2 regions of the Hylemonella sp. P2_B10 genome follow, and region 2 is predicted to be linked to the other one. Evidence: predicted binding sites of a transcription regulator. Region 2 holds the regulator's gene; the other holds the start of a gene.

Region 1 (8,785 bases), on a different contig from region 2:
ACTGCTGGCCTGGGCCACCTTTGCGGTGCTGCTGCTGGGCCGCTGGCGCTTCGGCTGGCGCGGGCGCAATGCAGTGCGCATGCTGTACACCGGCTCGGTGCTGTTGCTGCTGGCTTACGTGGGCTCGCGCTTCGTGCTGGAAGTGGTGCTGGGCCGCACGCCATGATCCGCATCCTGCTGTTGCTGGGGGCGGTGCTGCTGGCGGTGTGGGCCTGGCGCTCGGGCCGGGGCCAGACCCAGCAGGAGAAGGTGCGCCGCAAGCCGCCCGCGCCGACGCTGCAGGAAATGGCCACCTGCCCGCGCTGCGGCGTGCATTTCCCGCTGGCCGAGGGCATGGATGGCAAGGCCGGCCGCTATTGCAGCGCAGAGCACAAGCGCGCTGCCGAAGGATAGGGGCCGTGAGCACGCTGGAGGAACAGTACTCCTGGTTCGGCCCGTCGCTGCACGACCCGGACTACGACCAGGAGGAAGACACCGGCGAGTTCACCCGGCTGTGGCGCGGCTTCATGACGGCGCGCGCCATGCTGGGCCTGGTGCTGCTGCTGTTGCAAGGCACCATCTTCATCCTGACGCCGCTGCAGAACTACGCGCTGATCACAGTCTGCGGCGGCTACTTCACCGCCGCCCTGGCGGTGCGCCTGTTTTCCAAGCCGCGCTCGCTGGGCCGCAACCTGGACCCGCAGTGGCTCTACACCGTCGGCGTGGACGTGCTGACCTTCGCCGCGTTGGAGCAGTTGCAAGGCGGCAGCATCAATTACGCGCCGCTGTTCGCGCTGCCGGTGCTGCTGGCCTCGGTGCTGGGCTCGCTGCTGCTGGGCATGGGCACGGCCTCGTTTGTCAGCCTGCTGCTGCTGGCCGGCGCCACCTGGCAGTACCTGCAGGGCCAGGCCGAGGTGGCCTCGCACTTTGCCCAGGCTGCGCTGACCGGCGCCGGTTGTCTGGCGGTGGGTTTCCTGGCCAACCAGATCAGCGCCCGCCTGGCCAACGAGGAGCAGCGCTCACGGCGCAGCCTGCAGGGCGAGCGCATGCAGCGCCAGGTCAATGAGCTGGTGATCGAATCGCTGACCGACGGCATCCTGGTGGTGGACGCGCGCGGCGCCGTGCGCGCCATCAACCCGGCTGCGCGCGCGCAGCTGGGCACCCAGCGCGCACGCCGCGCCGCCTCGTTCGAGCTCAGCATGGAGCCGGGCTGGCAGCAATTGGTGGAGCTGACGCAGCAAAGCTTTGCCCAGAACAGCCCGCAGCAGGGCAATGTCACGCTGCTGCACGCTGGTGAAGGCCCGCGCCTGTTGCACGGACGCACCCGCCTGACCCCCGGGCGCGATGGCGGCGCGGAAAGCCTGTGCGTGGTGTTCCTGCAGGACCGGCGCGAACTGGAGGCACGCATGCGCACCGAAAAGCTGGCCAGCATGGGCCGCATGTCGGCGGCAGTGGCGCACGAGATACGCAACCCTCTGGCGGCCATTGTCCAGGCCAATGCGCTGCTGGAGGAAGACCTGAACCAGCCGCGCCAGCGGCAACTGACGCAGATGGTGGGGCAAAACGCCAAGCGGCTGGAGAAGATCGTGGAAGACGTGCTGAACCTGTCACGGGTGCAGCAGGGCGACGCCATCCGCGACTCGCAAGCGGTGGCCTTGAGCGAGGCGGTGGACCGCATCAGCCGCGACTGGTCGCGCCAGAGCACGCGCGCCACACCGGTGCGGGTGCTGCTGGCGCCGCAGGCACTGGAGGTGCAATTCGACCACGAGCACCTGCGCCGCGTGCTGATCAACCTGCTGGACAACGCACAGCGCTACGCCGGCACGCGCGCCGACAGCATCCAGGTGTCCACCCAGCTGGACGAACACCAGCACCCGCGCCTTGGCGTGTGGAGCGACGGCCAGCCGCTGGAGCATTCGGTGGAGCGCCACCTGTTCGAGCCCTTCTTCTCGTCGGAAAGCCGTTCCAGCGGCCTGGGCCTGTTCATCTGCCGCGAACTGTGCGAGGGCCATGGCGCCAGCATTGCCTACCTGCGCAGCCGCAGACAGGTGGGCGGGCAGTGGGCCGACGGCAACGAGTTCGTGGTCAATTTCCGCCCGGCGCCGCGCCACGCGATAATTTCACCATGAGCCGCTTGCTGGACACGCAGATTTTGGTCGTCGACGACGAGCCCGACCTGCGCACGCTGTACGAACTCACGCTGCTGCGCGAAGGCTACCGCGTGGAGGCGGCCGGTACCGTGCAGGAGGCCTCGCAACTGCTGGCCACGCGCAAGTTCGACGTCGTCATCACCGACATGCGCCTGCCCGACGGCCTGGGCATGGAGCTGCTGCGCAGCCTGAAAAGCGCGCAGCGCGCCGAGCGCTGCGTGGTCATCACCGCCTACGGCTCGGCCGAGAACGCGGTGGAGTCCCTGAAAGCTGGGGCCTTTGACTACCTGACCAAGCCGGTCGACCTGAAGCAGTTCCGCACCGTGATCGCCTCCGCCGTGCAGGATGGCGGTGAGCGCGCCGTGGCCGCCGCGCCGGCCAGCGCCGACCCGCAGCCCGCCGGCCTGGCCGCGCTGACCCGCATGGTGGGCGACTCGGCGGTGATGCGCACGGTGAAGGAGCGTATCGCCAAGGTGGCGCGCAGCATGGCGCCGGTGCTGGTGCACGGCGAATCGGGCACCGGCAAGGAACTGGCCGCGCTGGCGCTGCACGCCAACAGCCACCGCGCCGCCGGACCGCTGGTGGCGGTCAATTGCAGCGCCATTCCCGAGAGCCTGCTGGAAGCCGAATTCTTCGGTGCGCGCAAGGGCTCCTACACCGGCGCGACACAGGACCGCATGGGTTTCTTCCAGACCGCGCAGGGCGGCACGCTGTTTCTTGACGAGATCGGCGACCTGCCGCTGTCCATGCAATCCAAGCTGCTGCGGGCCATCCAGGAGCGCTGCGTGCGCCCGCTGGGCGCGGCGCAAGAGGAGCCGGTGGACGTGCGCATCGTCAGCGCCACGCACAAGGACCTGGGCGCGGAGGTGCGCGCGGGGCGCTTCCGGCAAGACCTGTACTACCGTCTCAACGTCATCGACATCCACATCCCCGCGCTGCGTCAACGCCGCGAGGACCTGCCCGCACTGTGCGAGGCGCTGCTGGCGCGCATCGCACAGGAGTCTGGCCAACCCGTGCCGAACATCACCGCGGAACAGGTGGCGCTGCTGGCCGACAACCCGCTGACCGGCAATGTGCGCGAACTGGAGAACCTGCTGCACCGCGCCGTCGCGTTGGCCGAAGGCGCCGAGCTGAAGATAGAGTGCCAGTTGCCCGCGGGCGACGCAGCAGTGCCTGGCAGCACCACCGCAGCGGCGGCAGAACCGGCGCTTGCCGTTGCGGCGTCGACACCCGGCGTGCCGGCGCTGGCGTCGCCCACCGAGGCTGGCGCGCTGCAGATTCCCAGCGACCTGCAAAGCCATCTGGATCAGCAGGAGCGCGAGATCCTGGTGGCAGTGCTGCGCGAGACCGGCTTCAACCGCACCGCCGCAGCCGCCCGGCTGGGCCTGAGCTTGCGCCAGATACGCTACCGCATCGCGCGCCTGAACATCGAGATGCCCGGCGGCGCCGAGCCCGGCGAGGACTCGGCACTCAGTCCGCTGGGGCCGGCCTGACACCACACCGGCAGGTGTTGCCCGCGCGCCATGCGGTGGTGTGGCGGATCACAATTTTTTTCTAGGTGATTTCACTGTGGAGAAAAATAAAATTTGTCGGCGCTGCCATTTCGCAACAGCCCAAAGCCACCCCTTGACACCCAACAAACGCGGTTGGCCAGCGTGACGAAGCCAGAAGCCATGCGGCCCAGACCGCGAAACTGCCGCGAAAACCCCGCCAATACTGGGTACACCTAAGCAGCACGCGATGAATCAAGGGCTGGCCGGGCCGCTGCCCCGGCGGCTGTGCGGGCACCCCAAGCCGCCGTCTCGCAGGGGGCAAAGAGGGTGCCGCCAAGCCGGCTGTCAAATTCCGGAAGTACACTATCTGTAGTGGGTTGTATTCGGCCGGCACCCCATATATAGTGTGTCTGGCCCGCCCCGGCTTTCCTTCCAAATGCCTGGAAACGCAAGCTTGGCGGCACCGGATGGCCCCAGAACAAGTAGCTGATCTCAAGAGGAAAAAGATGCAAATTGCTTTGAACCCGCAGGCCACAGTGCAAAGCGGGGTGTTGACCTTGGCAACCCAGGAACCCAACAACAGCAACCATGGCGTCAGCAACACGCTGGCCCAATACCAGATCATCCGACGCAACGGCGCAGTGGTGCCGTTTGAACCGAACAAGATTGCCGTGGCCATGATGAAGGCCTTCCTGGCGGTGCATGGCACCCAGGGTGCGGCATCGGCCAGCGTGCGCGAGACCGTGGACCAGCTGACGCAAGCCGTGGTGCGCGCGCTGATGCGTTCGCGTCCGGGCGGCGGCACCTTCCATATAGAAGACGTGCAGGACCAGGCCGAGCTGGGCCTGATGCGCGGCGGCCACCATGAGATCGCCCGCGCCTACGTGCTGTACCGCGAGCGCCGCACGCAGGAGCGCGCCAAGCAAGGCGCCAGCCAGGCCCCCGTCGCGCCGACGCTGCACGCCATCGAGAACGGCCAGCGCGTGCCGCTGGACCTGGGTTTCCTGAACAGCCTGGTGGTGGCGGCCTGTGCCGGCCTGAATGCCGACATCAAGCCCGAACCCATCATGGCCGAGACCATGCGCAACCTGTACGACGGCGTGCCCATGGACGAAGTCTTCAAGGCCATGGTGCTGGCCGCACGCACGCTGATCGAGAAAGACCCGGACTACACCTACGCCACGGCCCGGCTGCTGTTCCACACCATCGCCAAAGAGGTGTTGGGCAAGGACGTGGCGCCGGCCGACATGCAGGAGGCCTATACCGACTACTTCCCGCAGTTCATCAAGAAGGGTGTGGACAACGAGCTGCTGGACGAGAAGCTGCTGCAGTTCGATCTGAAGCGCCTGGGCGCCGCGCTGAAGGCCGAGCGCGACCTGAAGTTCGACTACCTTGGCCTGCAGACGCTGTATGACCGCTACTTCCTGCACGTGCGCAAGAGCCGCATCGAACTGCCGCAGGCCTTCTTCATGCGCGTGGCCATGGGCTTGTCGCTGAACGAGATCGACCGCGAGGCGCGCGCCATCGAGTTCTACCAGGTGCTGTCCTCGTTCGACTTCATGTCCAGCACACCCACGCTGTTCAACAGCGGCACGCTGCGCTCGCAGCTGTCTTCCTGCTACCTGACCACGGTGCCCGACGATCTGGACGGCATCTACGAGTCCATCAAGGAAAACGCGCTGCTGTCCAAATTCGCCGGCGGCCTGGGCAACGACTGGACGCGTGTGCGCGCCCTGGGCTCGCACATCAAGGGCACCAACGGCGAATCGCAAGGCGTGGTGCCGTTCCTGAAGGTGGTCAACGACACCGCGGTGGCGGTCAACCAGGGCGGCAAGCGCAAGGGCGCGGTCTGCACCTATCTGGAAACCTGGCACCTGGATATTGAAGAGTTCCTGGAGTTGCGCAAGAACACCGGCGACGACCGCCGCCGCACGCACGACATGAACACCGCCAACTGGATCCCCGACCTGTTCATGCGCCGCGTGATGGAAAAGGGCAGCTGGACGCTGTTTTCGCCCTCCAACGTGCCCGACCTGCACGACAAGTTTGGCGCCGACTTCGAAAAGGCCTATGTGGCCTATGAAGAGAAGGCCGCGCGCGGCGAGATCAAGCCGGCCCGCACCATCCAGGCTTCGGACCTGTGGCGCAAGATGCTGACCATGCTGTTCGAGACCGGCCACCCCTGGATCACCTTCAAGGACGCCTGCAACGTGCGCTCGCCGCAGCAGCATGCCGGCGTGGTGCATTCCAGCAACCTGTGCACAGAGATCACGCTGAACACCAGCGACACCGAAACCGCCGTCTGCAACCTGGGCTCCATCAACCTGTTGCAGCATCTGAAGGACGGCAAGGTCGACCACGACAAGCTGAAGAAGACCATCGCCACCGCCATGCGGATGCTGGACAACGTCATCGACATCAACTACTACGCGGTGAAGAAGGCGCGCGACTCCAACCTGCGCCACCGCCCGGTGGGCCTGGGCGTGATGGCCTTCCAGGACAGCCTGTACCAGCTGCGCATTCCCTACGCCAGCCCTGGCGCGGTGCAGTTCGCCGACGAGTCGATGGAAGCCATCTGCTACTACGCCTATTGGGCCTCCACCGAGTTGGCCAAGGAGCGCGGCAAGTATTCCAGCTACAAGGGCTCGCTGTGGGACAAGGGCATCCTGCCGCTTGACACGCTGGACCTGCTGGCCCAGGCGCGCGGCGGCTATGTGGAAGTGGACCGCTCGTCCACGCTGGACTGGGACGCGCTGCGCCAGAAGATCGCCGCTGACGGCATGCGCAATTCCAATTGCGTGGCCATCGCCCCCACTGCCACCATCTCCAACATCATCGGCGTCGACGCGTCGATTGAACCCAGCTTCGGCAACCTGTCGGTCAAGTCCAACCTGTCGGGCGAGTTCACCGTCATCAACGGCTACCTGGTGCACGACTTGAAGCGACTGGGCCTGTGGGATGACGTGATGGTGATGGACCTGAAGCACTTCGACGGGTCGCTGGCCCCGATCGACCGCGTACCGCAAGACGTCAAGGCCTTGTACGCCACCGCCTTCGAGGTGGAAACGCAATGGCTGGTGGAAGCCGCTGCGCGCCGCCAGAAGTGGATTGACCAGGCGCAGTCGCTGAACATCTACATGGCCGGTGCATCGGGCAAGAAGCTGGACGACACCTACAAGCTGGCCTGGCTGCGCGGCCTGAAGACCACTTACTACCTGCGCACCATCTCGGCCACGCATGCCGAGAAGTCCACCGTGGCCTCGGGCAAGATGAACGCCGTGTCCTCCGGTGGTGGCGAAACGCAGATGGCTGCACCCGCTGCGAAGCCGAGTGCGCTCGATGCCGCTGCAGCAGCAGCGCGCGCGCAGATGGACAGCGCACCGGCAACCGACATCAAGTTTTGCGCCATCGACGATCCCACTTGCGAAGCCTGCCAGTGACACTCGGTGACCTGAGGCCAGCGCATCGCGGCACACGCCGCGATGCATACGAACAACAAAAAACGGCAGCGATGTGAATGAATACTTTCCATTTCACCGCGCTGCTCTCATAATTCGCACATTGGATATCCTCTATGTTGACCTGGGACGAAGAAGTCAAGCCCACATCGCAACTGCCTTTTGCCCGCGGCGCCTCCGGCGACCGCATGACGGAGTCACCCCTGCATTCGCCCACACTGCGCCATGTGAATGACGCGGCGCTGAGCACGCCTGCGCAAACACCGCACGCGCAGCCGGCACAGGTTGCGCCCGCCACGCCGTTCCAGCGCATCAAGGCTTCGGACAAGCGCATCATCAACGGCCAGACCGACGTCAACCAATTGGTGCCGTTCAAGTACAAGTGGGCCTGGGAAAAATACCTGGCTGCCTGCGCCAACCACTGGATGCCGCAAGAGGTCAACATGACGCGCGACATCGCGCTGTGGAAAGACCCGAATGGTTTGACCGAGGACGAGCGCCGCATCGTCAAGCGCAACCTGGGCTTCTTCGTCACCGCCGATTCGCTGGCCGCCAACAACATCGTGCTGGGCAGCTACCGCCACATCACCGCGCCTGAGTGCCGCCAGTTCCTGCTGCGCCAGGCGTTTGAAGAGGCCATCCACACCCACGCGTACCAATACATCGTCGAGTCGCTGGGCCTGGACGAGAGCGAGATCTTCAACGCCTACAACGAAGTCACGTCGATCCGCGACAAGGACCAGTTCCTGATCCCCTTCATCGAGACGCTGACCAACCCGCACTTCACCACCGGCACACTGGAAAACGACCAGAAGCTGCTGAAGTCGCTGATCGTGTTCGCCTGCCTGATGGAAGGCCTGTTCTTCTACGTCGGCTTCACGCAGATTTTGGCGTTGGGCCGGCAGAACAAGATGACCGGCGCGGCCGAGCAGTACCAATACATCCTGCGCGACGAGTCCATGCACTGCAATTTCGGCATCGACCTGATCAACCAGATCAAGCTCGAGAACCCGATGCTGTGGACGGCCGAGTTCAAGGCCGAGATCAACGTGCTGTTCCACCAGGCGGTGGAGCTGGAGTACAAGTACGCCGAGGACACCATGCCGCGCGGCGTGCTGGGCATGAACGCCTCCATGTTCAAGGGCTACCTGCGCTACATCGCCAACCGGCGCGCCACGCAGATCGGCCTGGAAGCGCTGTTCCCCAACGAAGAAAATCCATTCCCCTGGATGAGCGAAATGATCGACCTGAAGAAAGAACGCAATTTCTTCGAAACCCGGGTGATTGAATACCAATCGGGTGGCGCGCTGTCCTGGGATTGATCGCTCACATAAACAATCAATGGCTTCAAGAACTTCACACACCGCAAGACGTCCCGCAGAGGACGCTGGCGGCGTGTGTTCCCGTGTTCATGGTGTTGGGTTTGGACCCAGCACCATGAATCGCTTTGTGCAGTCCAACAAGCACGAAGTGCTCTTTGTAACTTGATCAAGGAGAATATTGAAATGGCAACTGCAAAGAAAGCGGCCGCTAAGAAGGCCCCCGCGAAGAAGGCTCCGGCCAAGAAAGTAGCGGCTAAGAAACCGGCCGCCAAGAAGGCACCGGCGAAGAAGGCTCCGGCCAAGAAGGCACCGGCGAAGAAGGCTCCGGCCAAGAAGGTCGCTGCCAAGAAGCCAGCCGCCAAGAAGGCACCGGCGAAGAAAGT
Region 2 (8,785 bases):
CCTTGAAGCCGCTTTGCACGCCCAGGCGCTGGATCAGCTCGGTGGCGAAGCGCCCGTTGTCGCGCAATTGCGAGGCCGCATCCACGGTGCTGAAGCCCTGGCGGCTGACCACCAGGGCGGAGATAGCGGCCAGTGCCAGTACGCCGCTGATGGCCATGGCCACCATCAGCTCGACCATGGTTAGGCCGCGCTGCGCGGCCCACGGCGAATGCGAAGTGGCGCGGCCGGGGAGGGACAATCTGCTGTACATCATGGTCAGATTCCTGCGGTGACGGGGTAGACCACGCCGGGCCGGCTCCCGCTGTCGGTCACCCGTTCGATGGCGGAAGCGGCGGTGGCGGCCCGGTTGATGGAGCCGCGCGTCCAGCCGATCTTGATGACGAAGATGTCACCGCCATTGGTGCAGTCCCAGATCGGCAGGCCGCCGCTGTCATAGGGCGCCGAATCGCGGCAGACCACCACCCGGGCCCCAGGCAGATCGGCATTCACACGGGCCAGCCACTCGGTCGTTTGAGCCTGGGCCACATCGAGGTTGGTGGAGCAGCCGCTGCCCATGTTGAGGCAATAGTTGGCCGTGTTGGTGGTGGTGCCGCCGCAGGTGACGCCGGACGGGCACACCAGGTAGCCGTTGTCCGCGGCCGTGAGGCCGGTGCCCTGGCCCTTGTTGCTGCGCATCATTTCGCCCATTTCACGCGAGAACTCGGCGGCGACGGACTGCAACCGGGCTTCGCGGTTGCCTTTCAGCGCCGCCGCCTGCAGGCCCACCATGCCCAGCAACCCGAAGGACAGCACGATGATGGACACCAGCACCTCCACCATGGAGAAGCCCACCTGCGAGCGGCGGGAGAGGGGGGTAGAGCGGCTGACAGAATCCATGAATGCCCTCGTGACTCGGGCACCGCGCCCGATGCCCAAATGGTACGCACAAAGGGCAGTCGAGGCGATAGCCCGGACGACCGCTCATCAAGCGGATTTGACCGCTGGGCGGCTATCGGGCCAAAAGGGGCTGTCTGAAGGCGACGCTAACGCCGTACCTCGTCCACCAGCGTCTTGAACTCGTCGATGTCCTCAAAGCTGCGGTAGACGCTGGCAAAGCGCACATAGGCCACCTTGTCCAGCTTCTTGAGCTCGCGCATCACCAGTTCACCGATGCGGTTGGACGGCACTTCGCGCACGCCCAGGTTCAGCAGCTTTTCCTCGATGCGCTCAATGGCGCTGTCAACCTGCTCGGTGCTGACCGGGCGCTTGCGCAACGCCAGGTTCAGCGAGGCCAGCAGCTTGGCGCGTTCGAACTCGATGCGCCGGCCGTCCTTTTTGACGATGGAGGGGAAATTGACGTCCGGGCGCTCATAGGTGGTGAAGCGCTTTTCACAGGCGCCGCATTGGCGGCGCCTGCGGATGAAGTCGCCATCCTCGGAAATGCGCGTCTCCACCACCTGGGTTTCGGTGTGGCTGCAGAACGGGCATTTCACGTACGGTGCTCCTGAGTTGAGGTTACTTGTAGACCGGGAAGCGGGCCGTCAGTTCCGCCACCTTGACGCGGACCGCAGCAATATTGGCCTCGTCGCGCGGGTTGTCCAGCACATCGGCGATCAGGTTGGCCGTCAAACGCGTTTCCTCGTCCTTGAAGCCGCGCGTGGTCAGCGCCGGCGTGCCGATGCGCACGCCGCTGGTCACCATGGGCTTTTCCGGGTCGTTCGGGATGGCATTCTTGTTGATGGTCATGTGGGCGCTGCCCAGCACGGCTTCGGCTTCCTTGCCGGTGATGCCCTTGGCCCGCAGGTCCACCAGCATCACGTGGCTTTCGGTGCGGCCGCTGACGATGCGCAGGCCGCGCTCGGTCAGCGTCTGCGCCATCACCTTGGCGTTCGTCATCACCTGCTGCTGGTAGGTCTTGAACTCGGGCGCCAGCGCCTCCTTGAAGGCCACCGCCTTGGCGGCGATCACGTGCATCAGCGGGCCGCCCTGCAGGCCGGGGAAGATGGCGCTGTTGATGGCCTTCTCGTGCTGGGCCTTCATCAGGATGATGCCGCCGCGCGGGCCGCGCAGGCTTTTGTGGGTGGTGGACGTCACCACATCGGCATGCGGCACCGGGTTGGGGTACAGGCCGGCGGCAATCAGGCCGGCGTAGTGGGCCATGTCCACCATGAAGATGGCGCCCACGTCTTTCGCCACCTTGGCGAAGCGCGCGAAGTCAATGGCCAGCGAATAGGCCGAGGCACCGGCAATGATCAGCTTGGGGCGGGTTTCGTGCGCCTTGCGTTCCATGGCGTCGTAGTCCAGGGCCTCATTGGCGTCCAACCCATAGGAGACAACATTGAACCACTTGCCGCTCATGTTCAGCGCCATGCCGTGCGTCAGGTGGCCGCCTTCGGCCAGGCTCATGCCCATGATGGTGTCGCCCGGCTTCAGGAAGGCCAGGAACACCGCCTCGTTGGCAGAGGCACCGCAGTGCGCCTGCACGTTGGCGGCTTCGGCGCCGAAGATCTGCTTCACGCGGTCGATGGCCAGTTGCTCCACCACGTCCACATATTCACAGCCGCCGTAGTAGCGCTTGCCGGGGTAGCCTTCGGCATACTTGTTGGTCAGCTGCGAACCCTGCGCGGCCAGCACGGCGGGCGAAGCGTAGTTTTCGCTGGCGATCAGCTCGATGTGGTCTTCCTGGCGCTGGTGCTCGGCCTGGATGGCGGCCCACACTTCAGGGTCGGTCTGTGCTACGAGGATGTTGCGGTTGTACATGTTGGCAGTCCTTTGAGACGGTGTGCCTTGTGTGAAAACAAGGGCTGCCCAGGCGCACGGCTGAACACACAGGCTCCGCCGCTTGCGGCCAGGGCCTGGCGGCACGCTCCCCAGTGGTGGTCCACGTCAGCGCCCGGCCGCCAGGGGCGGGGGGCGCCTATCGCCAGTCGCGTGCAATGCGGAGTTTAACCGAGGTGGCGCGCACTGTGGGGCCATCGCACCAGGCGCGAAGGCTCAGGAACTGGAGAGTTCAGGAAAGGCCAGTTCAGGAACTGGCCAGGGCCGCCACTTTTTCGGCTTGCGCCTCGTCGTGCTGTGGGGCCGGAGCTGCCACCGGCACGGTCTGCACCGCCGGTGCGGCCGGCATGGGCAGCGGCACCACACGGCCAGTGGCCACCATCTGCAGCCGGGCGTGCTCGGCCATCACCTTGGCGGTGTAGCCGCCGTCGTCTTCGCTGTTGCCGGCGCCGACGTACAGCCGCAGCCCGCCAGCCAGCGAGCCGGCACGCGCCACGCAATCCTGCAGCACCTTGGCACCGACCCGCAGGTTGCTCACCGGGTCGAAAGCGGCCAGTTTGCCGCCGAAGTACTGGTATTTGTCGCTGTGGATATTGGTCATCACCTGCATCAGGCCCTGGGCGCCCACCGCGCTCTGGGCAAACGGGTTGAAGCCGGATTCCACCGCCATCACGGCCAGAATCAGCGTCGGGTCCATCTTGTTGCGGCTGCCGATGTCATAGGCTTCCACCACCAGGGCGCTGACCGGCTCTGGCGCCACATGGTACTTTTTGCTCAGCCAATAGGCCACTGCGGCCTGCTGCTTGGGCAGGTCCTTGGGGTTGCTGGCGGTGGCGCGGTCGATGGCGTCGGTTTCCACCTCCATGCCCAGCAGGGCGACCTGGCGGGTTTGCAACCAGCCAAACAGCTGGGTTTCGCCAGCTTCGCGCAATTCAGGCCGCACCGTCAGGGTCAGCACGGCAAACACCACGACCAGGCCCAGCAGGGCAAAGCCGTTGTGCGTGATCTCAAAAAACCCTTGGGCCACATCGGTCGCGAAGACGCTCAGGGCTCGGGTGAACTTGTTGGACGCTGTCATAGCACTTCCTTCTTTCGCGAAGATTCCACGTCCAGGCATTGCTTTGCGCAGTGGCCGGGCTGTGAATGCCTCGTTTGGGTTGGTACGCCATCAGGGCTGCGCCGTGTGTTGTTGACGGCGGCTAGCCCGATATGCCGGGGTCGGCAGCGAGATTCGGGTAATCCCTCATCAGGAGGGGATGCGGGATTCTAGGGGGTGTTTATATATCAAGTCAACAATATGAAACTGATTTTATATTCCGAAACAATTTAGTTTGGCGCCGATTTTCGCTGAAAAGGGCGCAGAAATCCAAGTCATTTGCCCGATGGCGGTGGCGCTTGTCATTGAAATTTCGATTTGAAAAAATGGTGGCGGCTCACTAGACTGGCGTGGCCTGTCACCTGATGGGCAACCAGTCGGCAGTAGCCAGTCCCCGCCGCGAGGCGGCTGTGATGAAGCGATCCCGGCGAAACATTGGAGGCAATCTCTTGCTTCCACGCAGTGTGGGACTCGACTCTCCCCATTGCGAAACCCGAGACGGCATGGGCCTAGTGCCAGCCGTCGAGCCCGGCGGCCTGGCGTTTCGTCAACCGACCGGGCTTTCTTTTGCCTGCGCGCCCGGCCGGACGATTTGGCGGGTTTCGTGCCGCTTTTCCTGCGTTCGCCGGCCTTGGTGCAGTGGCCTGGTTGCGGTCTCTCTATATATGTTGGCCCGTGCAGAAGGCTGTAGTCCGCAGGGGCCTGCGTTCCCAATTTGCAAATCAAGGCGAAAATAGCGGTTTGGCATTTTTGCCAACCACTTTTTTGAAATTGCTTTCACGTGTCCCAAGCCGCCAATAAATTGCACGAACCCCATCCGCTGGACGCCCTGACCGACGGTGCCTTTTCCGCCTCTACCTCCGGCGAGCGCGCTGCCCGCGTGCGCGAGTGGTTGGCCAAGGAGCCCTCGGCCCAGCAGATGCAGGAGGTGTTCAAGGAACTCAGTGTCAAGGACAAGGGCGCGGCCAAGCTGCTGCGCGAGAAGCTGGACGAGCTCAAGCGTGCCAAGGGGCAGGAGGTGATTGCCCAGGAGTGGGCCGGCAAGGCCCAGGCCCTGCTGGACGCACCACGGCTGAACATCGCCGACGCCATGGCCTGGCAGCGCGACGCCGCCAAGGCTGGCGCGCCGCTGAGCCGCGAGCCGCTGGCCCAGTTGAAGGCCCAGTTGGCCGAGCGGGTCAAGATCATCGAGGACCTGCAGCACCGGGTGCAGGTGCAACGCGAGGCCGCCGTGCTGCTGGCCCAGCGCATCGAGGTGCTGTCCACCAAGTCCTGGCGCGACGCCCAGGCCGCGTGGGAGGCCCTGCAGGCCGACGTCAACAACTGGCAAACCCAGGCCGCCACGCTGCCGGTGGACGCCAATTGGGCCAGCGTGGAGGCCAAGTTCCCGCCGCTGCTGGAGGCTTCGCGCGCCCAGTTGCTGGCGGTGTGGGAGGCCTTCAAGACCGCGCTGGAGCAGACGGTGGCGGCCTCCACCGACGCCACGGCACCGTTGCCGCCGGTGCCGGTGTGGGCGGACGAGTTGCGCCAGTTGCGCGGCCTGCCAGCGGAACCCGTGGCCAAGGCCCCGAAGCCGCCCAAGCCATCCATCCCCCCCGAGCAACGCGCGCAGGCCACGGCTGCCGTGCAAGAGGTGCTGGCCAAGCTGGAGCAGGAAATCGCCGAGGGCCACGGCAAGGCCAGCGCTGGCGCCGCCGCTGCGCTGCGCAATGCATTGAAAGAGCATGGCCGGCTGATCGACGACAAGCTCGAAGCCCAGGTCCATGCCGCACTGGGAGCTGCCGGCGAGCTGGAAGGCTGGCAGCGCTGGCGCGCCGACCAACTGCGCGAGGAGCTGGTGGCCAAGGCCGAGGCGCTGCTCAAGCGCCCCGACGGCCAGGCGCTGGGCGGGCGCAAGATGCAGGAAAGCCTGCGCGCCCTGCGCGAGCAATGGAAGCAGACCGACCAGGGCGGCGTGCCCAACCATGCTGCCTGGAAGCGGTTTGACGAGGCCTGCAACGAAGCCTACAAGGTGGTGCAGGCCTGGCTGGACAAGGTCAAGGCCGAGGCTGCCGAACACCGTGGCCAGCGGCTGGCGCTGATTGAAGAGTTGAAAGCCTGGGCCGCCGACAACACGGTGGCCAAGGACGATGACTGGAAGGGCTTCAACCGCGTTCTGCACCAGTTCAGCGACCGCTGGCGCGATGCCGGCCACCTGAGCGAAAAGGCCTTTGCCGAAATGCAACCGCAGTGGAAGGCCGCCATGGCCGCCGCCAGCGCCCCGCTGGAGGCGCTGCAGCAGCAGAGCATGGCCGTGCGCCAGGCCATGGTTGAGGAGGCGGCCCAGCTGGGGGCCGCGCCCATGCTGCGCATAGACGCCGTCAAATCCCTGCAACAGCGCTGGCAGGCCGAGGCGCACCGGGTGCCGCTGGAGCGGCGCCAGGAGCAAAAACTGTGGGATGCTTTCCGCAAGCCCATCGATGACGCCTTCAACCGCAAGACCGCCGAGCGTGAAAAGGCCAACACCGCCCTGAGCGAGCGCGACCGCGCGGTGCTGGACGCCGCCAAGGCGCTGGAGGCTGCCAACCAGTCAGGCAACGCCCAGGCCATCAGCGCTGCCATGGCGGGGCTGGACGCCGCGCTGCGCGGCCAGGCCCAGGCCAAGGCGCAAGCCCAGGTGGCGGCTGCTGCCGTGCCTGCCGCTGAAGCCATGGGCAACCCTGCCACGGGTGACGACGCTGCGACCCCCGCCAGCCCCGCAGAGGGCGAAGCCGCTGGTGAAGCAGCGTCCGAAGCCACGCCAGGCGATGCAGCGCAGGGGACTTCCGGCGCAGCGCCGGCCGCCCCGGCGCCTGCACCCAAGGCCGTACCCAAGCCGGTGGTGGCTGTGCGGGGTGACGACCGCCCCGGCATGCGAAAGGCCGAGCCTGCGCCTGCCGGGCGCGGTGGCCGCTTTGGCGACCGCAAGGACGCCGCCCGTGGCGGCCGTGATGCGCGCCCCGGCCGCCCGGATGACCGTGGCCCGCGTGGCGACGGGGGGCGTGATGCCGGCCGTGGCCGCTTTGGCGGTGAGGAGCGCAGTTTTGACGCCGCGCCGCGCCTGGGCGACGCCGCCTTCCGTGCCCAGCGCGAAGCGCTGGAGCATGCCCAACTGGCACTGAAAAAGCTGGCCGCCCAAGCCCATGGCGAGGCGCTGACCCAGCTGCTGAGCGCCTGGGAGCATCGCGATGCGGCCAAGTTGCCGGGCGCGCAGGAACTGGGCGGCAAGGTCAGCTCGGGCACCCGCGGCGCCTGGGCCCAGGCGTTGGGCCAGCCGGCGCAATCGGTCAAAGGCCAGGCCGACACCGCCCTGCTGCGGCTGGAAATGGCCGCCGAGGCGCCTACGCCGGCCGAACACCTGGACGCGCGGCGCGCGCTGCAGTTGCAGCTGCTGACGCGGCGCAACGACCCGGCACCGGGCCAGACCTGGGGCCTGGACACGGCGACCGTGCTGGCCAGCGACTTTGACGGCGCGGCGGCACGCCGGTTGCAGAACACGCTGCGCCTGCTGCTGAAAAAGTAGGGCGCAGGCGCCCATGGTGGCATGATGTGGCCAGGCGCGTTGTGCGAGGTGTTTGGGAGCGCCGTAGAAGTACCGTCAGCGTACATAAGGAGTTGGCATGGAATCAGCGGGAGACCTGTTTTTAAGGCTGGAGCGGCTCAACAACATCGGCGTCTCCCTGTCCAAGGAGCGGGACATCAACCGCTTGCTGGAGTCCATCCTGGTGGCCGCCAAGAGCATCACGCATGCCGACGGCGGCACCTTGTACCGCGTGACCGAGGACGGCAGCGCGCTGCGCTTCGAGATCCTGCGCACTGACTCGCTGGACATCAAGATGGGCGGCACCTCAGGCGTGCCCATCAACTTCCCCAACCTGCCGCTGACCAACGAGACCGGCGGCCCCAACGATTCGGCAGTGGCTGCCTATGCCGCCATCCACAGCCAGACCGTCAACATTGCCGACGCCTACACCGAGCCCAATTTCGACTTCACCGGCACGCGGCGTTTTGATGCCCGCACCGGCTACCGCTCGCAGTCCTTCCTCACGGTGCCGATGAAGAACCACGAGGGCGAGGTGATCGGCGTGCTGCAACTGCTCAATGCGCTGGACCCGGAGACGAAAAAGGTGGTGCCGTTTTCGGTCGCTGACCAGGGCCTGGCCGAATCGCTGGCCTCGCAGGCCGCCATTGCCTTGAGCAACCGCATGCTGATGTCGCAGCTGGAAGCGCTGTTCGAATCCTTCATCAACCTGATCAACCTGGCGATCGACGAAAAGTCACCTTACACCGGCGGCCACTGCCAGCGCGTGCCGGCGCTCACGCTGATGCTGGCCGACGCCGCCGCCGCGGTTTCCGAGGGGCCGCTGGCCGCCTTTGCCATGAGCGACAGCGACCGCTATGAGCTGAAGATTGCCGGCCTGCTGCACGACTGCGGCAAGGTGACCACGCCGGTGCACGTGGTGGACAAGGCCACCAAGCTGCAGACCATCTTCGACCGCATCGCGCTGGTGGACACCCGCGTCGAGGTGCTCAAGCGCGATGCCGAGATCGCTGCGCTGCGCCAGCAGTTGGCTCTGCGCGCCTGCGCCAACCCCGAGGCCGAGGCCGCCATCACCCAGACCTGCCGCCAGACCCTGGACACGCTGGACGCCGAGCGCGAATTCCTGCGCACCGTCAACAAGGGCGGCGAGGCGATGAAGGATGATGATCTGAACCGCATACGCGCCATAGGCACAGGCCGTACCTGGCGCGATCCGGAGGGGCTGGCGGCCGATTTCCTCAGCGCTGAGGAGATGGAGAACCTGACCATACGCGCCGGCACGCTGACCGGTGCCGAGCGCAACATCATCAACCACCACATTGTGGCCACCATCAAGATGCTGGAGCAGTTGCCCTGGCCCAAGCACCTGCGCA

Evidence for each region. Region 2 encodes NrdR, which represses ribonucleotide reductase genes. Its sites were predicted from a motif close to CACNANATNTNGTG; they were not measured.
Region 1: a site for NrdR is predicted at 4,016-4,029, ahead of AC1DX2_RS15185 (ribonucleoside-diphosphate reductase subunit alpha). Genes of this name have one in related genera too.

What each region holds. Positions count from the first base shown of each region.
Region 1 covers NZ_JBFUDE010000003.1:595,208-603,992, reverse strand. The annotation lists gene AC1DX2_RS15205 (cytochrome C assembly family protein) at 1-166, shown strand, start outside; gene AC1DX2_RS15200 (PP0621 family protein) at 163-393, shown strand; gene AC1DX2_RS15195 (sensor histidine kinase) at 399-2,108, shown strand; gene AC1DX2_RS15190 (sigma-54-dependent transcriptional regulator) at 2,105-3,622, shown strand; gene AC1DX2_RS15185 (ribonucleoside-diphosphate reductase subunit alpha) at 4,129-7,062, shown strand; gene AC1DX2_RS15180 (ribonucleotide-diphosphate reductase subunit beta) at 7,197-8,402, shown strand; gene AC1DX2_RS15175 (histone H1-like DNA-binding protein) at 8,586-8,785, shown strand, end outside.
Region 2 covers NZ_JBFUDE010000001.1:806,251-815,035, reverse strand. The annotation lists gene AC1DX2_RS03955 (PilW family protein) at 1-253, opposite strand, end outside; gene pilV (type IV pilus modification protein PilV) at 256-876, opposite strand; gene nrdR (transcriptional regulator NrdR) at 1,023-1,472, opposite strand; gene glyA (serine hydroxymethyltransferase) at 1,495-2,739, opposite strand; gene AC1DX2_RS03935 (lytic transglycosylase domain-containing protein) at 3,005-3,835, opposite strand; gene AC1DX2_RS03930 (DUF349 domain-containing protein) at 4,656-7,394, shown strand; gene AC1DX2_RS03925 (GAF and HD-GYP domain-containing protein) at 7,492-8,785, shown strand, end outside.